DNA from 2 places in the Fusobacterium sp. genome. Region 1 is predicted to be linked to the other one. Evidence: riboswitches for the same ligand, from Rfam matches in the RefSeq annotation. Region 1 holds a riboswitch; the other holds the start of a gene.
What was found. Region 1 has a riboswitch for cobalamin ahead of E6771_RS13635 (sugar phosphate isomerase/epimerase). Riboswitches for the same ligand answer to the same signal wherever they lie in the genome.
Positions count from the first base shown of each region.

Region 1 (18,006 bases):
CAGCTTTTGTTATATTACTGTCAAGGGGAGATATACCAGAAGGACTTGGAGGAATGACACTTCTTCAGGAATCTTTCAGATATCAAGTAGGAAATTGGGGAGTTATATTTACAGCTGTTATATTGTTTTTATTTTCTTTCAGTACTATATTAGGTGTAAGTTTCTATGCCAAGCCAAATTTAGCCTTTTTATGTGACAAGTCTTGGCTTCAGGAAGCATTTAAAATATTTACTCTGATAATGCTTTTTGTTGGGGGAGTAAGACAGAATTTCTTAGTATGGAATTTAGCTGATTTAGGATTAGGACTTATGACAATAGTTAATTTAATGGGTGTATATCCTCTTACATATAAAGCTGTTGAATCATTGAAGGAATATGAAAAAAATTATGTAAGAAAATAAAAAAGGACTTGCCTGATCAAGCAAGTTCTTTTTTATTAATTTAAAATTTTATTATTAAACCGAAGCATCTCTTAAATCTTTAAAACTTGTATTACTTAGCTTTTCTTTGACATCTTCCTGAATAGAATATAGTAGAGAATTTATAGGATCAGCTTCGATTTTTTTAGCAGAATTTATATTCTTTAAACTTGTATTTATAAAAAGATCACCTTGGATAGATTCTATTACATTTCTCAGGCTGATATCGTCTGGAGACTTTTTTAATTTGTAGCCTCCTTTGATTCCTCTAAAAGATTCAACAAGTTTAACCTTACAGAGTCTTCTTAAGATTTTAAGAGCAAATTTCATAGACATTTTTTCAGATTCACTGATCTCTCTTGCATTTGCTATTTCACTTTTATCTAATTTTGATAAATATAATACAATCTTTATTGCATAATCACTTTCTTGTGTTATTTTCATTTTATATATCACTCCTTATTTTATTAAGTTATTTTAGAAAATTGTATTTTTATATATTCTATTTTTTATATTTTGTGCTATAATTTAGACAAATATAAAAAATATCTGGGAGAGTTTAATGAATAAAAAAACTGAATATAAGATTCTTTCACTTGCCTGCCTTACAGGAAAAATCATGCTGCAAAATGGCTCTGAAGTATATAGAGTAGAAAACCATATATGTCAAGTAGCTGAATACTATGGAATGGCTGCTCAATGTTTTGCTACACTTACCTGCATAATAATAACTCTTAAAAATTCTGAAGGAGAAGTCATTTCTCTTGTGGAAAGAGTGACATCTAGAACGACTAATTTAGATAAAGTGTATCAAGTGTATTCTCTTATAGGAAACATAAGCAATTATAACTATGATGAACTTAGAGAAGAACTTCTCAAAATTGAAAATGAAAAGTCATATCCATTTCTTATAAGTGCAGTTGGAAACTCCATTGGAGCTGGATTTTTTACTTTTCTTTTTTCAGGTAATATGAGAGAGTTTCTAGCTGCCTTTTTGTGTGGTTTATTTATTGCAATAGCAACGAAAATCACAGATACATTAAAATTAGGAACATTTTTTACTAATCTTTTATGTGGTGGAATATCTTCTGGAACAGCATGTTTATTTCTTTATTTAGGATTTATAACAGATGTTTCAATTCCTATAATTTCCACTTTAATGATATTAGTACCAGGAGTTGCATTTATTAATTCCATGAGAGATATATTCTCAGGAGATCTTGTTACAGGACTTTCCAGACTAGGAGAAGTAGCAATGATAGGAACTTCTATAGCTGTAGGTTCAGGGATAGCACTAAAGTTACTTCTAAATTTAGGGAGGGTATAGCAATGTCAGTAGAAAAAATAATATTTCAGATCATAGCCGCTATATTTACTACCTTAGGATTCGGTCTCATGTTTAATATAAAACACAAAAATCTCTTTCATACCAGTATAGCTGGTGGATTGAGTTGGGCAGTCTATCTTTTAGGACAACATTTAAATTATTCTGAAGGGTTAACATTTTTTATAGCAACGTTTGCTCTCGCATTATATTCAGAAGCAGTTTCTAGAATAATATACACACCTGTAACAACAATACTAATAGCTGCATTGATACCTTTAGCACCAGGTGGAGGAATTTATTATACAATGTATAATTTAATTGATAAAAATTACCCTATGGCAGTTCAGAAAGGTATTCAAACTTTTATTATAGCAGGAGCCATGGCTGTGGGAATCTTTTCAGCATCAACTGTATTTAGACTTTATGATGAAATAAAGTCTAGAATCAATAAAAGTATTTAGAATAAAGGGGATTTTTCCCCTTTTTAACTATTTTTTACTTTTTCAGCAAATCTTTTTCCAACTGTAAACTTTAAAACTCTTTTAGCAGGAATTACTATTCTTTCTTTAGTTCGAGGATTGCCATAAGTTCTTTGTTCTCTGTGTTCGATTTCAAATTTACCCCAGTCTTTAAAGATAACTTTTTCATCCTTATCAATAACCTGCTTTAAAGTATCAAAAAAAACTTTTACTCTTTTTTTAGCTTCTCCTATATTTTTCAATCTTCCATCTAACTTGAATGACTCTAGATACTTCTTCATAAATTCTTTTTCTGTCATTTTTGTGTGCCTCCTTGATTTGTTCTATTTTTATTTTTAAATATAGTTCTTTTTTTTCTTAAAATGAAGTATACTATGAGTATATTCATATTTATATATTCTATATTAGCATTGTTTTAATTAATATAAAATTCGAATTTTTTTTCAAAAATAATGAAAAAAATTTCATAGGTTACTTTTTATAGATATGTATACAAAATTTGAAAGGAGTTAAAGATGCTTAATGGAAAAAATCTGAATATTTTAGAGCTTTTATTTCAGAATGAATATACTGTTGAGGACTTATCTTCTGTTTTAAATCTCAATTCAAGGACTATACGTTATAATATAAAAGATATAAATGGAGTACTAAATAAATGCAATCTAAATGGAATATTAAAAAATAAAGATAAATATTTTCTTGAAAAGAAAGAAATGGCTAAAATAAAAAAGCTAATTTCTGAATTTTCTTCACTTACTTTTATAGATAGAAGAGATTATTTAATAACTAAACTTTTAATAGATGACAAAATAATATTAAGTCATGAAAGTAGAATATTAGATGTAGCAAGAAGAACTCTAAATTACGATTTAGTAGAAATAAAAAAATTTCTGACTTCTTATTCTGTAACTATTGAAGTCATACATGGAAAAGGAATAACATTACATGGAGATGAAAAACATCTCAAAATATTATTAATTGCTTTTCTTACTAAATTTATTTCAAAAGGAAGAAAACTTAAAAATATATTTAAGGATCTGCTTTATTCAATAGTAACAGAAGAAAAAATAGATGAATATATGCTCAAAGGAAATAAATTGCTTAAAATAGCAGGGAAAAATATTCAAATATATAGTTTTTATTCAATAATAGCTATATTTGTAGCTTCTCATTTAAAAAGAAAAGAATTTGAAGATAGTTATATTTATTCCTATTCTTCACAACAATATTATGAATATTTTAATGTAGTAAGAGAATTTATAAAAGGGGATATAGAACTGAGTAATTTTTCTATTCACATTATAACATTTATACTTATGGGAACATATTCAACAGATTTAAATGAAAATTTACATAGAGATATAGAAGAATTTTTAAAAGAATTGAATGAAAGATCTAATGATGAATTAAATATAAATGAAGAATTTGTTCGTAAAATATCTTCAGTTATTAAAATATCTATATATAAATCAAAATTTAATATTGTACAAAAAAATCTTGATTTTACAGATGTTCCTAAATATTGTTCAAAAATGTTTAATAAAATATATGAATTGGTGCCAAAGTATTTTATAAAATTTCCTATGGAGGATTTTATACTTCTGACAATAATTATTCAAGAAAATATAGAAAAAGAAAAATATGCAGAAAGCAAACCTAAAAAAATACTTGTAGTAGATAATACTTTTGAACAAAGAGCAACAGAAACAGTTATAAAGAAACTACAGTGTACATATAATATAGAAATTGCAGAGGTAATACCTGATTATCGAATAGAATATTTTCTTTCTGAAAATAAAGATATAGATCTTATTATATCTCTTGCAAATTTAGATGACGAACCCCATGGAATACCAGTTTTAAAAATTTATCTCAGTGACTTTTGGAATAGTATAAATATTTTAGATGAATTTAATATACCTAAAAAATATTAAAAGAGGCTATAGAAATTAGTAAAATAAATTACTGATTTGCAGCAGCCTCTTTTTATTTTTTTATGCAAGTTTCATATACATATCTATATGAGGAATACCATCTTCATCATATACATCAGATACAGCTGTAAATCCTACAGAAGAATAAAAATCTTTCAAGTAAAATTGGGCACCAATAGTAATTTCATTTTTTCTTATAATATTTTTCACACAGTCTATACATTGTAATACTAATTTTTTGGCATATCCATACTTTCTGTAATTGCTTAAAACCATAACTCTTCCAATAGAAGCAGTGTCATAAGATAATCCTGGTGCTAAAACTCTGGCATAACATATGATTTTATCAGTATTCTCATCTTTTAAATAGACATGAAGAGAATCAAAGTCCTTTTCATCAAAATCTAAATAAGGGCAATTTTGTTCTACTACAAAAACTTCCTGTCTTATTTTTCCAATTTCATAGAGCTCTATAGTTGTAAGTTCATCAAATTTTTTTATAAAAAATTCCATAGTCTGTTTCCCCTCCATATTATTAATTGTTATTGCTAAATTATACCTTTAAATACAAAATAATTCAAAATTTATTTGACATTATCTAAATGATATGATATCTTATTTGTAGAGATTATAAAAATGTAAAAAGAAAATAAGGAGATGGTTTTAATGGAATTAAAAGGATCTAAGACAGAAAAGAATTTAATGACTGCATTTGCTGGAGAATCAGAAGCAAGAAATAAATATACATATTATGCATCAAAAGCTAAAAAAGACGGTTTTGAACAAGTATCTAAGTTATTTGAAGCAACTGCTAATAATGAAAAAGAACATGCAAAACTTTGGTTTAAAATTTTAAAAGGTGGAGATATACCTTCAACTATAGATAATCTTCTAGATGCAGCTGAAGGAGAAAATTATGAGTGGACAGATATGTATGCTGAATTTGCAAAAGTAGCAAAAGAAGAAGGGTTTACTGAAATTGCAAGATTATTTGAAGGTGTGGCAAAAGTAGAGAAAGAGCATGAAGAAAGATATAGAAAATTGTTGGCTAATATCAAAGAAGAAATGGTATTTGCCAGAGGAGAAGAAGTAGCATGGGAATGTATGAACTGTGGACATATCCATTATGGAAAAAAAGCTCCAGAAGTATGTCCAGTATGTGCTCATCCACAAGCTTACTTTATGATTCAACCTAAAAATTTCTAATTAAATAAAGATTAGACCAGCTTATTGATTTTAAGCTGGTCTTTTATATTAATCTATAGATTTTTCTACTGCTTTTAACAGAGCGTAAATATCATCAGGATAAACTTCCCCAATATTTCCAATTCTAAAACTTTCTATATCTGTAACTTTTCCTGGATAGATAACAAATCCTTCTTTTTTTAATTTATAATAAAATTTTTCAAAATTATAATCTGAAGATTCTGGTGCAAAGAAAGTAGTGATTATTGGAGATTGATGTTCTTCAGGAATGAGAGACTTAAATCCAAGTTTTTTCATTCCTTCCCTTAAAATAATATTATTTTTTCTATATCTTTTTTCCCTTTCTATTACTCCGCCCTCTTTTTCAAGTTCCAAAAGAGCTTGATAAAATGCTCTAACTGTATGTGTTGGAGAAGTAAATCGCCATTTTCCATTGTTTTCCTCCATAACTTTCCATTGGCTGTAAAGATCAAGAGAAAGAGAACGAGCCTGACCTGAACAAATTTCTAAAATATCTTTTTTACATATAATAAAAGAAAAACCTGGAACTCCCTGTATACACTTATTTGAAGAACTGATTATAAAATCTGCTTTTATTTCTTCAATATCTATTTCTATTCCACCAAAACTTGACATAGCATCTACAATATATATTTTATTAAATTCTTTGACTAATTCACCTATTTTTTCAACAGGATTTAAAATTCCACTTGTAGTTTCACTGTGTACTACTGAAACATGGGTTATATTTGAGTCATTTTCAAGTATTTCTCTCATTTTATTAATATCTATAATTTCCTTATCACCAAACTTTTCTATGATATAATTAATTTTTAAAACTTTAGCAATCTCTCCCATTCTATCTCCATAAGCTCCATTTGATAAAATTAATAATTTCCCATTTTCAGGGAGAGCAGTACCAATAACAGATTCTACTCCAAAAGAGCCACTGCCTTGCATAAGAACAGAAGTATATTTATTATAATTTCCAGAGGATACAGCTAATTTTACTAACTTCTCTCTTATTTCTTGAACAATATTATTATATTCTTTATCCCATGTACACCAGTCTTTAAGCATCGCCATTCTTACTTCATTGCTTGTTGTTAGAGGACCAGGTGTTAAAAGCAGATATGGTTTTTCTAAACATTCTTCTAAAGTACGCATTTTTAATTCCTCCATGTTGTCTATTTTAGGCTCTCTCACCATTTATCAATTTATTATTAATGATATCTATTATTAAGGGAATTTTTGAGATATCTTCTGCAACAAAATGAGCTCCAGCAGAAAGCATTTTTGAAGCAGTTTTCTCCATTTTTTCTTTTAGTTCATTTTTTGAAAGAGAATTAACTTCTTCTAGGGATAAACCTAATTCACTGCTTCCCTTCAATATCCCAACAGTCCACACTTTTGCATTTCTTCCTTCTTTAATATCTGAAATAGTATCTCCGATTTTTATAACACAATCTGTATCTTCCTCTTCAAGAACAAGCATATTTTGATATATCATATATGGAGCAGGTCTTCCAGCAGGAACAGCATTAGGAGTTGTATAATAATTAGGTTTATATCCTTTACTTTCAGCACCAGGGATAATAATATCCATCATTTCCTGAGTATAACCTGTAGTAGAACCTATTTTTAATCCTCTGTCTCTTAAAGTATTTATTGTAGATATACAATTTGGAACAGGTTCAGTATAATCAGCAAGGATTTTAAAAAGTTTATTTTCAAAATTTTTATATAATTCATTGATATCACTATCATTCCATTCTCTGTTATATTTATTTTTCCATAGAGCAGTTATTCTATCAATTGACAGCATAGCTTTGATATGATCTATTTTTAACATTCCCATAGGACCTCTTGCTTCTTCAAGAGTTACCTCTATTCCTTTTTCTTTAAATATTTCAAGGAAAACCTGTACAGGTGCAAAGCATCCATAGTCAACAGTTGTGCCAGCCCAATCAAAAATTACTAAATTTATTTTTTTCATGATTAAATATTCTCCCTTTTTAATTTATTTTTTCTTTTTTGTAAGATTTTTAAAATTATCTGATATATTATTTTAATTATTACATTGGTTAAAAGTATTACTATTGACATAGCAGAAGCTTTTGCTATTTCTCCAGTATCATCTAAATTGATTACAGCTATGGAAAGCAGATTCAAACTTGAGGTATAAAGAAATACAAGTGCTGAAATAGTAACCATAGAATTTACAAAATAATAGAAGAAAATTTCTAATATTGAATCTATGCACATTGGGAAAGTTACATTGGAAAATGTTTTATACCAAGGTATTCCCATAGAAAGAGAAACTCTTTCAAATTCTCTGTCCAGTTTTTTTAAAGCTGTATTAGCTGTTAAAAAAGATATTGAATAAAAGTGAATGACATTAGCTAATACCATTATCCAGATGGTTTTATATATAGAGTTAAAAGGATTTATTATATTTATATTTAAAAAAGGTATTGTGAAATAACTTTTATTGAAAAAAAATATAAATGAAATACCTATTACCATTCCAGGAAGAGCTAAGGGAACAAGAGAAAGAAAGTAGATAACTCTATCTTTCAATGTCTTTTTTTCTTTTTTCTCAATTAGATAGGCACTCATAAATGTCATGAAAGTTCCAAATATTCCTGAAAGAACTGCCAAAATAAGTGAATTTTTAAGGAATATTTCAATTCCGCCATTATAGTCATAAAATTTAAAATTATTTAAACTAAAGCTAAGATCATAAGGCCATAATTTTGAAAAAGCTGAAACAAATATAGTAACAAAAATTGAGAGTATAAAAAAACAAATCAGTATAGTGTAAATATAGAAAAAACTATCTCGTATTTTATCTTTTTTAGCTTTATAAGGAATAGATTTAGCATTGAGAACAACTCCTTGTTTTTTCTGTATTTTCTGATCAATAAAGAAAGCTATTACAGATGGAATAAGAAGTATAATACTGACCACTGCTCCCATTGCCATATTATTCTGACCAACTACTTTTATATATACATCTGTAGCAAGAACACTAAAGTTTCCACCAACTACTTTTGGGGCACCAAAATCTGTAAATGAAAGAATAAATGCAATAATAAAAGAAGATATCATTCCATATTTCATATTTGGCAGAGTGATAGTAAAGAATTTTCTAAAATTACTTGTTCCCAGCATATCAGCAGCTTCATAAAGCCTATAATCAGTTGTGGAAAGAGCAATATTTAATACTAAAAATATTTGCGGAAAAATATATAGGACTTCAGCTATTATTATTCCTGTGGCACCATAGAGATCAATATCAAAAGCAAGCTGCGGTATTTTCTCGAAAAAGCCAGTAGTAACAGCTCCCTTTCTTCCAAAGAGATAGACAAGGGATATTCCATGCATCATTGTAGGAGCAAAGAGGGGCATAAGAGCTATATATTTGAATATATTTTTGAATCTGATTGTAGTTCTTTGTACACCATAAGCATAAATAAAAGCTAATAAGAGAGAGATTATGCTTGATGTTATTGAAATAGTAAAAGTATTTTTTAAAGAAATGAGAAGATTTTTATTAGAAAAATATTCTTTAAAATTATTAAATCCAATAAATTCTCCAGAGTTATTTTCAAAAGATTTTATAAATAAAAGTCCTAAAGGAAAAACTATGACAACTATTAAAAAAGCAAGAATAAACCATGTAAATATTTCTCTGATTATTTCATCTTTAGTTTTTTCCACTATGATACCTCATCTTTAAAGCTGAGATAAAAGTTCTCATCAAATTCAAGAAAAAATTTATTTCCCTGTTTAAGAGTTTCTTCATTGATAAAATTACATGGAACTTCAACTTTTAATGTTTTATCTCTGTTTTTAAAGAAAAGTCTATATGAAGATCCAAGATATTCCCAGCTTTCAATCTCTCTCATTATAAATTTACTTTTATTATTCAATACATCTGATACTATTTTTATATGTTCTGGGCGAATAGCTTTACCATTTTCCAGAAAATTTATTTTACCTATGAAATCAGCAGTAAAAGATGAATTAGGTTTTTCATATATTTCCCTTGGACTTCCCCATTGCATTATTTTCCCATCTTTCATAACCATTATTTTATCTGACATAGATAGAGCCTCTTCCTGATCATGAGTTACCATGATAGTAGTGAGATCAAGTTTTTTTTGTAGCTTTTTTATATCATTTCTCAGTTTTTCTCTTACTTTTGCATCTAATGCTGATAGTGGTTCATCTAATAAAAGAATATCTGGTTCAAGAGCAACTGCTCTGGCAAGAGCTACTCTCTGTTGCTGTCCACCACTCATTTCATTAGGATATTTATTACTTATGGAAAATAAGCCTACCATTTCCAAAACACTTTTCACTTTTTTTTCTATTAATTCTTTAGGCATTTTTTTGTTTTTCAATCCATAAGCTATGTTTTCCCAAGTTGTCATATTAGGGAAAAGAGCATAAGATTGAAAAACAATAGAAAAATTTCTTTTGGATGGATGAAGTATAGATATATCTTTATCTTTTAGAAAGATACTTCCAGAATTAAGTTCTTCCAAGCCTGAAATAACTCTTAATAAAGTTGTTTTTCCACAACCGCTGGGACCAAGAAATGAAATAAATTCTCCTTTTTTTATAGAAAGATTTATATTCTTTAAAGCATGGAATTTTCCATAATATTTATTTACATTTTTTATTTCTAAGTAGCTCATATTTCCTCCAGAATAAGGATATCCTTATTTTTGTTCAGCTTTTGCTCCAAATTTTTCACTCCATTTATCTAAAATTGTATTTTTATTTTCTGCAAGCCATTTGAAATCATTCTTTACAAGATGACTTACTGGATCAGTTGGGTAACCATTAGGGATTGGATTATTGATATTAATGCTTGTGATAGCATATTGAGTACCATATAATTTCATCATTTCTTCTGAAATAGCCCAATCAAGAAATATTTTAGATTCTTCTTTTATATCTTTTTTATTAATAAGGGCATTAGCTTCTGAATCCCATCCAGAACCTTCAGCTGGAAAAACTACTTCAAATGGATTTCCTTCATTCATAAGTTTTACACTTGGATAATCATAAGAAATACCAATAGGATATTCTCCATTAGCTGCTTGTTTAGCTGGTTTTGATCCAGAATGAGTATATACACCCATATTTTCATGGAGTTTCTCCATATATTCCCATGCTTTATCTTCTCCCATTATTTGAATGAATCCAGCTATAGCAAGAAATCCAGTACCTGAGGAAGCAGGATGAGGCATTGAAATTAATCCTTTATACTCTGGATTTAAAAGATCTTCATAAGTTTTAGGAATAGGCAGTCCAAGTTTGGCAAGCTCATTTTTATTTACAGCAAAAGTTGCCATCCATGCATTATTTCCTACCCATACAGGTTCTTCTGCAGAATCCTTAAACTTTGGATCAACTTTTTCTAAGCCCTTAGGAGAATAAGATTTCAAAAGGTTTTCTTTATCCAGCATAAGCAGACCAGTAGCAGCAGTTCCCCAGACTACATCAGCTTGAGGATTATCTTTTTCAGCCAGAATTTTTGTGATAAGAACACCTGTTGAATCACGGGTTATATTTATTTTGATATCAGGATGGTGTTTTTTAAAATTTTCTAAAAACATTGGGATCTGTTCATTTTCAAGAGCAGTATAGACATTGATTTCTTTTGTTTTTTGGGAAGCAGAGTTTTCTTTAGATTGACAGCTTGTTAATAAAAATCCTGCAAAAAGAATAGTTAAAAATTTTTTCATTATTTTCCTCCATATGTATAATTTGTATTTTTATATTTTTTCTAGTTTAGAATATGGATGTTAATGAAGTTTTAATTTAAAGTAAAAAAAAAGTGAAAGAAAGATTAACATTAAATTTACATAAAATTATTGATTTTTTTATATACTGAGTAATAAAATGAAAAAATACAGGAAAAATTAATATGGGAGGAAAGGAAATGTGGTTTGTATTTGCATTGATGTCAGCAATATTTGCAGCACTTACATCTATTTTTGCTAAAATAGGAATAGAGGGAATAAATTCAAATCTGGCAACTGCCATAAGGACAATAGTTGTATTATTTATGGCTTGGGGAATGGTATTTTTTACTGGAACTCAAAATCAAATTGGAAATATAGGGCAGAGAAGTTGGATATTTTTAATTTTATCAGGAATGGCAACAGGGTTTTCATGGCTTTTTTATTATAAGGCACTTCGGATAGGAGAAGCATCAAAAGTAGTGCCAGTAGATAAATTTAGTGTGGTTATTACTTTGATAATGGCCTTTGTAATATTAAAAGAAGCAGTTACATTAAAAACTATTTTAGGTGGGGTATTTATAACAATAGGAACATTTATTATGATACTGTAATAGAAAAAGAGGTTGACTTATTAAGAAAAGTGTAATTTTCAAACTTCTAAAAATTGTTTTAGCTTTTCAGTCAACCTCTTTGTTATTTTATAATATATTATTTAACTTATAATCTGCAACTATACTTTCAGATTCATTGATAAATTTATCTAAGAATTCTATATGAGCTTCTATACTTTCTTTTCCAGGTCCTCCAAGAGTACAACGTTTTTCCACACAATTTTTAATAGATATCATTTCATAAATATCTTTTTCAAATAATTTAGAAAATTCTTTATAAGTATTTATTGAGATTTCTTCAAAAGTAGTATTGTTGTCAATACAATAAGCTACCATGCTTCCAACTATTTTATAAGCATCTCTGAAGCTCATTCCTTTTTCAGTCAGATAATCTGCTACATCAGTTGCATTGATAAATCCCTGAGCTGCTGCTGCAAGAAGTCTTTCTTTTTTTATAGTCATAGTATGAATCATTCCATTGAATACAGCAAGACATCCCTTTACTGTATCAAGACTGTCAAAGAAATTTTCTTTATCTTCCTGCATATCTTTATTATATGCAAGGGGTATTCCTTTCATAGTTGTAAGCAGGGCCATTAAATCTCCAAAAACTCTTCCGCTTTTTCCTCTTATAAGTTCAGCTGCATCTGGATTTTTCTTTTGGGGCATAATACTGCTTCCAGTAGAAAAAGAATCACTTAGTTCTATATAACCAAAATCATTGGAGCTATAGATTATTATTTCTTCACAGAAACGAGATAGATGTACCATAATAAGAGCAAAAGCATTCATTATTTCAATAAGATAATCTCTGTCACTAACACTATCCATACTATTCCATGTAGGAGAAGAAAAACCAAGAATAGAACTTGTAAAGTTTCTATCTAAAGGATAGGTAGTTCCTGCCAGAGCAGCAGATCCTAGTGGAGAAGTATCAGCTAAAGCGGCAGCATTTTTAAGTCTGAGAAAATCTCTTCTAAACATTTCAGCATAGGCTAAGATATAATGTGAGAAAGATACTGGCTGAGCCTTTTGAAGATGAGTAAACCCAGGCATATATGTAGATATATTTTCTTTAGCGATTCCATTTATAATTTCAAGCAGATCAAGAAGCTGTGCTTGAACTTTAATTACTTCTTCTTTTGTAAATAATTTCATGTCTAAAGCAACCTGATCATTTCTGCTTCTTCCAGTATGTAGTTTTTTTCCCACATCTCCTATTCTATCTATAAGGATTTTTTCAATGTTCATATGAATATCTTCATACTCTATAGAAAAAGTTATTTTTCCCTCTTCAATATCAGTAAGTATTTCCCTGAGAGTTTTTTCTATAAGCTCACAATCAGCAACAGGAATTATTCCCTGCTTTCCCAGCCCTTTAACATGAGCTATACTTCCCATAATATCATATTTATAAAGTCTCTTATCAAAATTTATTGATGAATGAAAATCAAGAATAAGATGACTTGCTTTTTCTTTAAATCTTCCAGAAAAAAATTGCATTCTAACATCTCCTTAAAAAATTATTTGCTTCTCTGTTTTATTTTTATTGCTGTTAATATTGAAAGTTGTAAAATGATAGCTACAAACAGTACAATGTAGCTTTGGAAAAATCCTCCTATAAGAAAAGTTCCTAAAGAAATTATTCCATTAATAGCTGCATAATAAAATTGAGTTTTAACATGATCTATATGGCTGCATCCAGAACCAGCAGAAGCTAATATGGTTGTATCAGATATAGGTGAAACGTGGTCTCCAAAGAGCCCTCCAGACAGTATAGAACCAATAGTTACATATAGAGGAGCATTAAGTGCAACAGCCATAGGTATAACTATAGGAATCATTATACTGTATGTTCCCCAAGAACTTCCAGTAGAAAATGATATTATACATCCAAGAAGAAAAGCTATCATTGGAATAAATCCAGAATTAAGATTTATACTTTTTATAAAATGAACAATGTAATCTGCAGAACCAAGATTTTTATTAATAGTTCCTAAAGACCATGCAAGTATTAAAATAATTGCTATTTGAGTCATTTTATTTATACCATTTAGGTATATTGAAAATATTTCATCAAAAGTTTTACTTTTGTTTATAATCATCATAACAGAAAGAACAATAGCTGCATAAAGATATCCACTGCTTAATGCTGCTCTGAATTCACTTCCAGAAAATCTTTTAAACATGAAGTCAAATCCAAGCATAGAAAATAGTGTAATTAAAAGAACTAATATAGGAAGCCATACATAGATAGGTTTAGCATTTTCTACAATATACTCTTTTTTTTCAAGAACTTCAAGCTCTCTTTCGTTAAATATATCATCCTCAGCTTTTTTCATAGGTCCAAAATCCAGCTTCATAAGAGCTAGAGCAGGAACAATAGTAAGAGCAAGAAGAGGATATGTATTAAATGGAATTGACTTCACAAAGCTTTCATAGTCTGAAAGATTTAAATTTAAATTTTCAAACTCTTTTTGAAGAAGTCCAATAATAAAAACTCCCCATCCAATAAAAGGAACTAATACAGCTACAGGTGATGAAGTAGTATCAAGTATAAAAGCAAGTTTTTCCTTAGATAATTTCAATTTCTTGAAAAATGGAGCAAATATTGGTCCTACAATTAAAGGAGTTCCTAAATCAGAAAAGAAAATAATTATTCCTGCAAGGTAAGCTGAAAGCTGAGCTTTAGTTTTTGAATTGATATATTTACCAACACTTTGAGCAAAAGCATAGGCTCCTCCAGATCTCATCATAAGTTCAATAAATCCACCTATAAACACCATTAAAACAATAACTCCAGCATTATAACTATCAGTCAGCTGTTTTACAAAATAATCTGTCATCAGTGTTTTTGTTGTGAGAAGAGGATTATAATTTAATAGTATAAGAGCCCCTAAAAAGACACTGCTGAAAAGTGATAAAATTACATTTTTGGTTTTTATTGCCATAGCTACTGCTATTATAATAGGCAATATAGATAAAAACCCATAGTTTTCCATAAGAAATTCCCCCTTAAAATTAATTTTAATATAAAAAGCCAGTCAAATAAATGACTAGCTTGATTTTAATAAAAAAGCCAATAGATATACTATTGGCTAAAAAACTTTTTTATGCTCATAAAGATAAAAATTGTATCTTTAATCTTTTCCAAAAGAAATCTAATCAGTCAGCCATTGAAAGTGGAATATTAATTTTATAAGTTAGATATACCATGCCTTTCATGCCTCAATAACATTTTATTTCCCCCAGTTTTATTTTTTATCTAAGTTATACTACTAAAAAAAATCAGATATGTCAATAAAAAATTATTTTAAAATATTGTATATTGCATCTATATCTAAATTATTTCTAAGTAAATCAGCTAATTTATTATATTCATTTTCTTTAAATTCAGAAAATTCAAAAAGTTCATCCAACATATTTAATCCTTTTTTCTTTCTGATATTATTTAAAAACGTTCTGGTAAACTTACTATTATCAAAAATACCATGTATATATGTTCCAAAAGCATTATCTTTTGCAAGTACAGTATAATCAGTTTCAACAGTAAGATTTTTCTCATTTCCATGTGTAACTCCCTGATGAATCTCATAGCCTTTTATATGAAGTCCATTGCATCCATATAATAGCTCACAGTCGGATTCAGAAAGAGTTTTTTCTACTTGCTTTGTATATTTTGTTTTATCCATTGTAGTAACAGTATCCATTATTCCAAAACCTTCAGTTTTTTCTATATCGCTTTCAATATGATGTGGGTCAAAAATTTCTTTTCCCATCATTTGAAAACCGCCACATATACCTACTACTGTAGTTCCAGTAGAATATAATTTTTTTATTTTATCAAAAATACCATTAGCTTTTAATAACTCAAGATCAGAAAGAGTATTTTTACTTCCAGGTAGAATAATTATATCTTCTTCCCCAAGTTGCTCAGGACTGTATATATAATTTAGTGCTACATCTGAATATTGACTTAAAGCATCAAAATCTGTATAATTAGACATTTTATTAGTTCTGATTACACTAATATTTATATCTCGTTTTTCATTGGTATTAGTAGTCAGTTTTTTAGCTAAAACATCTTCTTCTTCAATATCAAGTTTTTTATAAGGAACTACACCTAAAACTTTAATATCCATTCCTTCATCTTTCAGCTTTTTTTCAAACATATCTATACCAGGTTTTAAAAGCTCTAAATCGCCTCTAAATTTGTTGATGATGACTCCTTTTATTCTTTTTCTGTCATTTTCATCAAGTAAGGCAATGGTTCCATAAAGTGAAGCAAAAACTCCACCAGTTTCAATATTTCCAACTAAAATAACAGGAGCATCTACAAGTTCGGCCATTCCCATATTTACCAAATCCCATTTTCTAAGATTAATTTCAGCTGAACTTCCTCCACCTTCAAGAACTCCAATATCAAAATTATTTTCTATTATTTCATAATTTCTTTTTGCAATGAGTTTCAATTCCCTAGAATTGGAAAAATAATCTGCAGCATTCATATTTGTATCAGGAATTCCTTCAATGATAATTTGTGAGTTATTATCAGAATTAGGTTTTAAAAGTATTGGATTCATAAAGACTCTAGGGAGTTCCATAGCTGCTTCAGCTTGTACAACCTGAGCTCTTCCCATTTCCAATCCATCAATATCCACAAAGGAATTAAGGGCCATATTTTGAGATTTAAAAGGAGAAACTCTATATCCATCTTGAGCAAAAATTCTACATAATCCAGCAGTAATGATGCTCTTTCCAACAGATGAACCAGTTCCTTGTATCATAATTTTTTTATGCATAATACACCTCTATTGATATTTTCTTTCAATTTAATGGTATCATAGTTTTATGTATAATTTCAACAGCTAAAAAATATATGGATAAGATACAAAACTTTTAATATTTGAATGTAACTTTAAAGATATTGACAAAAATATTAAAAAATTATATTATTAAGTTGATAAAAAATAGAAATAGGTGCTTATTTGAGCTTAATAAAGGAAGTTGGGTGTAAATCCCACACAGCGAAAGCTACTGTATAGAGGACGAAATCATGATATGCCACTGGGAAACTGGGAAGGCGTGAAAGTAGGGTGAATCTGAGTCAGGAGACTTACCAATAGAGAAAGATATATGAGAATATATTTATCCAATAAGGTAGGGAAACTATTTTATTGGATTTTTTATTTGGAGGGTTTTCAATGAGAAAGATACTTAATATAACAGATTTTTCTACTAATGAAGAAAATAAAAAAATGATGAAATATTATTGTGATAAGTACAACTTTAAAGGATTTGAACTTATCAAATTTGATTTGCAGAAAGATAATGCTTCTTTAAATAATTTAATAGAAGGGTATCATATGAGGTTTTTTCCTATGTGGCTAGATATTTATCTTGGAAAATATGAAATACTTAGAGAAAAATTTAAAGAGAAACAGGAAATATTTTATTGGTGTGGCGGAAATAGCAGAGAGGAATTAATTGATTATTATAAAAAAGAACTGAAAACGGCAGAAAAACTTGAAGTGGAATATGTTGTATTTCATGCCTGTTATGTAGATGATGAAGGAAGCTTAATATATGAATTTCCATATTCAGATAGAGATGTTCTTCAAAATGTTGTAGCATTGCTGAATGATATCTTTGAAGATAAAAAGTATAAATTTAAACTTCTTTTGGAAAATTTATGGTGGCCAGGACTTAGATTAACTTCAAAAAAAGAAATAGAGTTTTTATTAAATAATATAAAATATAAAAATATTGGATTTATGCTTGATACAGGACATATGTTGAATAATGAGCCAAAACTTAGAACAATGGATGAAGGGATAGAATATATTGAGAAAAATATTGATGAGATAGGGGAATTAAAAAAATATATAAAAGGTGTTCATTTGAATTTTTCTCTTTCTGGAAAATATTTAAGTGATGCTATAGAAAGACATAAAAATTCGTTGATTGAAAGAGAGGAAACCTTGAACAATATATATAGTCATGTAAGTCAGATAGATCAACATCTTCCTTTTGAAGATATAAGAATAGTAAAAATATTAGAAAATTTACCACTGGATTGGGTGGTATATGAATTTATATATTACAACAATGATGATCTTGAAAATAAAGTAAAATCTCAAGATAAAATATTAAAAACTTTAAATTTTAAATAGAGAATCTGTTAATTTAAAATGAAAACTAGCTCTGAAAAGTTGAAAAGGTATAAAAAGTGCTTTTAGAAAATTTCTATCCTAAAAAAGAGTATCAC
Region 1 is NZ_JAWDXO010000040.1:10,918-28,923, forward strand. It holds gene E6771_RS13545 (alanine/glycine:cation symporter family protein) at 1-401, shown strand, start outside; gene E6771_RS13550 (Rrf2 family transcriptional regulator) at 456-863, opposite strand; gene E6771_RS13555 (threonine/serine exporter family protein) at 982-1,746, shown strand; gene E6771_RS13560 (threonine/serine exporter family protein) at 1,749-2,207, shown strand; gene E6771_RS13565 (HU family DNA-binding protein) at 2,231-2,524, opposite strand; gene E6771_RS13570 (hypothetical protein) at 2,741-4,159, shown strand; gene E6771_RS13575 (GNAT family N-acetyltransferase) at 4,220-4,672, opposite strand; gene rbr (rubrerythrin) at 4,826-5,365, shown strand; gene phnW (2-aminoethylphosphonate--pyruvate transaminase) at 5,414-6,532, opposite strand; gene phnX (phosphonoacetaldehyde hydrolase) at 6,558-7,361, opposite strand; gene E6771_RS13595 (putative 2-aminoethylphosphonate ABC transporter permease subunit) at 7,364-9,088, opposite strand; gene E6771_RS13600 (ABC transporter ATP-binding protein) at 9,088-10,071, opposite strand; gene E6771_RS13605 (putative 2-aminoethylphosphonate ABC transporter substrate-binding protein) at 10,096-11,127, opposite strand; gene E6771_RS13610 (EamA family transporter) at 11,325-11,738, shown strand; gene argH (argininosuccinate lyase) at 11,826-13,241, opposite strand; gene E6771_RS13620 (Na+/H+ antiporter NhaC family protein) at 13,262-14,740, opposite strand; gene E6771_RS13625 (hypothetical protein) at 14,791-14,940, shown strand; gene E6771_RS13630 (cobyric acid synthase) at 15,047-16,540, opposite strand; cobalamin riboswitch at 16,700-16,877, shown strand; gene E6771_RS13635 (sugar phosphate isomerase/epimerase) at 16,943-17,911, shown strand.

Region 2 (5,179 bases), on a different contig from region 1:
AGAAATTTATTTAAATATAATGTAAGTAAAAAATATAGAATAAAAAATTAATATTAAAAGTTAGAAATAATATATGAAATGAATTTATATTAATAGTAAAACTTTAATATTTTATTTGCTTTTAAGAAAAGATAGGAATATAATTTGTTATATATTATATAACAAGTGTAATGATTAAAAGTATATTTGTTATTGAAGAAATAATTGGAGGAACTGGAATGTTGTTTTGGGGGAAAAAGAAAAAAAGGCTTCCTGATATTATTGTAGGATTTGTTCTTTTGAAGAGTTTTGGTTATAATTTTAATAAACTGAAAATAAATTTAAAAAATGAATGGGGAATAGAAATAAATGATACAGCAGAAGAGGATACTATAGCTTTTAATATAGATGATATGCTTATAGCATGCAGTTTTGTACCAGAACCAATTCCAGACCATGAAGTAGAAAGCCATTATAAGGATAACTGGATGTGGAAGGATGCAGAGAAAGAGGTATCAAAACATAAGTCTCATGTTATAATTTCTATACTTAATGGAAGAGATAGCATAGAGAGATATAAAATATTTACAAAATTAGCAAGCAGTATATTAGTGGATAAGGAAGCTATTGCTGTATATATGAGTCCTATGATTATTGAAAGGGAGACTTATATATGTCTGGCTAAAGAATTAAAGATAGGAAAATTACCTGTACTTTTATGGGTATATATAGGAATAGCCAACAGTCAAAATGGAATATCAGCTTATACATTGGGACTCAATCATTTTAAGAAAAAAGAGATAGAGATATTGAATTCAGTTAGAGAATGTGAGGATCTATTTGAATTTATACTAAGAATAGTTAATGAAATAATAAAGAATGATATTAATGTAGAGAGGGGAAGTCTTTTTAGAATAGGAAAAAAAGAACTTTCTTTTAAAGTGTCTTCTGGTGTATTTGTAAATGGAAAATCTTTGAAAATAACATATTAATATATCTAGGAAACTGGACAGATTTATAAAATTAATTATTTAGAAACTAAAAAGAGATATTCAGGAGTCTAAGTTGAATATCTCTTTTCTATTTTTAACACACAGAAAGTTTAAATTGTAATTAAAGTTTAAATATTTATTTAAAAAGTTATTAATAACTAGTCTTTTTCATTCGCATATTGAATTTTTTTAGCCTGCATATCTTCTGGTTTATGTTGAGCAGCAAATTTAGCATGTTCTATATAGATGTTTTGAATATCTGGGTTTTGTCCTAAACCTTCTAATATAACTTTAGAAACTGTAAATCCAGCTTCTTTAAGGTCATTATTCCAATCTTCAGCTATATCGTTGTTAGCATGATCTCCAGCAACAAACATAAATGGCATTAAGATAACATCTTTAACATTTTTAGATTTTAGTTTAGCAACTACATTATCAAATGCAGGATATCCCTCTACTGTTCCAACTGCATAAGTATCCATTCCTTCAGCAGTGAATACATAATCCATCATAGCATAAGCAGAACCACCAAAATGATGAGTTCCATGTCCTACTAAAACTACACCTTGATTAGCTTTTAAAGGCCCTACTTTTTTAGCTATTGCTTTAGCAACAGTTTCATAATCTTCATGAGTAGTTAATAGTGGAGTTCCCATTCTTATATCTTTAAAATCTTTTTCATATCCTTTTAATTCTTCAGCAAGATTATTAGATTCAATTCCATTCATAATATGAGTACCTTGTACTAACAGATGAGTATATCCATTAGCTTTTAAATCTTTAATAACTTCTGAAGGATTTTGCTTTTCTATTCCTTTTGCTTTTAATCTTCTCATAACTATTCTTGAAGTAAAAGCTTCTTTTACATCAGCATTTTTAAATTCGTTTTTAGCCTTTTGGTTAATAGAATCAATAGTTAGAGCTCTAGTATCATCATAAGTAGTCCCAAAGTGGACCATAAGAACAGCTGCCTTGTCTCCCTTTTTCATTCCTTTGAAAAAATCATTTTCCACATATCCTCCTTCTGAATGCGCTAATGCTGCAGTTCCTGCTGCGAGAAGCAAAGCTCCTGCTAATAAATTTCTCATTTTTCCCATGATCTTCCTCCTAATAAATTTGCAGAGATTTCTTTTAAATAAAAAAAATCTCCTGAGATAGGAGATAAATGCCTTAATTAAATAAAAATAATAAAGGCCAATATCTCTCGTCCACGCAATGATATTACAGCAATACATTTGAGGCAGGTCTCCTGGCTTAGCTTCAATCTCTAGATACCCTTCCCAGATTAAATAATCCAGTGGTTATATCTTTTGTCAGCATCACAGTGGCGGGACCGCGGAGGAATCAGACCTCACTTCCCAATTATTCTAAATATAGAACCTCAAATTCAATTATTCTGTTCAGTATGAATATACTATGTTTTCTTTCAAATGTCAATACTTAAAATAAAAATTCAATTTAAAATTTGAGATAGAAAGGATATTTATATAATTCTCCATTGACAAAGAAGCAGTTAAGTAATAAAATTAAAGTATTAAAATATATTGCTATATGATGTTTATTCTAAGTTTTAATGATTAAAAGGGAATTGAGTGAAAATCTCAAACGGTCCGGCCGCTGTAAATTAGTAAATAGCTTTTAAATACCATTGGATTTGATATCTGAGAAGGAAAAAGCTGTGATTGAGCTATGAGTCAGAAGACCTGCTTAGAAAGATTATTGTACAAGCTTCCGAGGAAAGTTATGCTGCATGGAATTTTAGAGAACTTTTGTTGTAGTCTAGCATTTCTTTTTTGCTAGGTTTTTTTATTGTATAAAATTATATAATTTAGGAGAAAAAATGAAAAAAGAATATACTATTTTAATTATTGTATTCTTGTTTATAATAGGAAATATATCTTTTGGAAAGGAAAAATTTTCTATACACCAAGAAGAAGAGAATTTGCAGCTAGATTATTTTCCAAAAGCTGTTGTTACTGATTCAGCCATAATATCAAGATTTTTAGCAGCACTGGATATTGATCTAGTAGGTGTGGCAAGTTCAACAACAAAAATACCTGAAAAATATAATGATGTTCCTAGAATAGGAAGATCTGGAATACCTGATTTGGAACGGGTAAAAGCTTTAAAAACTGATTTAGTAATATCAACTGTTTACTCTAAACCAGCATTAAAACCTAAGTATGATAATCTGAATATACCAAGCTTTTATATGAAAGTAGATACATATGATGAGTCTATGAAAGCTATTGAAATATTAGGAAAAGCTTTTCATAAAGATAAAGAAGCAAAAGCTATACTTGATGATGTCAAAAAAAGAGAAGAATTGCTTGCTGAAAAATTAAAGGGAAAAGAGAAAAAAAGGATAGCTATACTGTATGGAAATGGAGAAAGTTTTTTTATGACTGGAAAAAATCATTTTTTACAAGGACTTATGGATAAAATAGGCTGTGAAAATATAGTAACCTCTATTGATAACAGTGCATTATTAAAAAGATCAGTGCCTTTTAGTATGGAACAATTAATTAAAGCTAATCCAGATGTTATATTGAGACTTCCTACAAGCCAAACTAAAAATGGAGAAGGATTTGAAGAAGTATTTTCAAGTAATCCTGTATGGAAACTTACAAATGCATATAAAAATAATAAAATACTGGACATTGATCCTACATTGTTCAGAATGAGTGCTGGGGTAAATTCCATAGATGCATTGGAGGAGTTATATAGATATGTTTATGAATAAAGATAAGAGAGGAAAAAAGATAATTCTTATCTTTATTGCTCTAATCATTTTAAGTTTTTCAATAATATTTTCAGTAAGATTTGGAAGTGTAAATTATACTTCTGAAGAGATACTGAAATCTCTTTTTATGAAAAGCTATAATGATGAGATATTAAAAGCTATTTTATGGGATATAAGAATACCACGTATTCTGATTGCTGTAATGGTAGGGTGCAACCTATCTCTGGCAGGAGTATTGCTTCAGGCTGTAATGAAGAATCCATTGGCTGATCCAGGTTTAACAGGAGTATCCTCAGGAGCCAGTGTCACAGCTTTAATTATTATGATATTATATCCAAAGGCTGTATTTTTTATGAATTTTTCTGCATTTGTAGGAGGTTCAATAGCTTGTGCAATTGTATTTATGCTGGCTTGGAGAAAAGGATTAAAACCAATAAGAGTAATATTGTCAGGAGTAGCTATAAATGCTATATTAGGAAGTGTTACAGGATTGATGTTTATACTATTCAGTGATGAGATACAGGGAGTGCTGTCATGGCTTAATGGAAGCTTGAATGGGAAAAATTGGAAACATGTAGCTGCTCTTTTACCATATACACTGATTGGTATTTTGGCGTGTTTTACAATGATCAGAGATGCTAATATACTTCAACTTGGAGATAATTTTGCTGTAAATTTAGGAATAGATATTCCTAGAAAAAGATTGAAATTATGTGCTCTTGCCTGCTTTCTAACAGGAATATCAGTTGCTAATGTGGGATTGATAGGATTTGTAGGATTAATAGTTCCTCATATAGCCAGATTGATAATAGGTTCAGATCATACATATTTGATACCTTTTGCTGGACTGCTTGGTGCTGTAGTACTGGTAGTAGCTGATACAATAGCAAGAACTATGTTTTCACCTATTGAAATACCAGCTGGTATAGTAATGGCTGTAATTGGTGTTCCATTCTTTCTTTATCTGCTGAGAAAGGTAGGTGACTAAGATGGAAAGTATAAAAGGATATAATATAGAACTTGCTTATGGAGAAAAGGTCATTATACATAATCTGGATATAAAAATAAATAAAGGAGAAGTAGTTTCCATAATAGGAACTAATGGATGTGGAAAATCTACTCTTTTGAAAGCTATATCAAGAGTTCTTCCATGTAGGAATGGAAGTATATATATAGACGGAGAAGAGATAAGCCATATAAAAAATAAAGAATTTGCTAAAAAGCTTGCATTTGTTTCACAAAATAATGAAATTCCAGATGATATAACTGTTTATGATTTTATTATGTATGGGAGAGTTCCACATAAAAAATGGTATGAAGTGTACAATCAGGAAGATAGAGATATTGTAAATTGGGCTGTTACAATATGTAAATTAGATAATTTCAGAGAGAGAAAAGTAATGAGTCTATCAGGTGGAGAAAGACAGAAAGTATGGATAGCAATGGTGCTTGCTCAAAAGACAGG
Region 2 is NZ_JAWDXO010000020.1:35,629-40,807, forward strand. It holds gene E6771_RS09480 (DUF4261 domain-containing protein) at 171-971, shown strand; gene E6771_RS09485 (sirohydrochlorin cobaltochelatase) at 1,130-2,068, opposite strand; cobalamin riboswitch at 2,193-2,370, opposite strand; cobalamin riboswitch at 2,520-2,697, shown strand; gene E6771_RS09490 (ABC transporter substrate-binding protein) at 2,812-3,714, shown strand; gene E6771_RS09495 (iron ABC transporter permease) at 3,707-4,702, shown strand; gene E6771_RS09500 (ABC transporter ATP-binding protein) at 4,704-5,179, shown strand, end outside.
Region 2: it holds a riboswitch for cobalamin, as region 1 does, so the genes downstream of both, E6771_RS09490 (ABC transporter substrate-binding protein) here and E6771_RS13635 (sugar phosphate isomerase/epimerase) in region 1, are expected to answer to the same signal.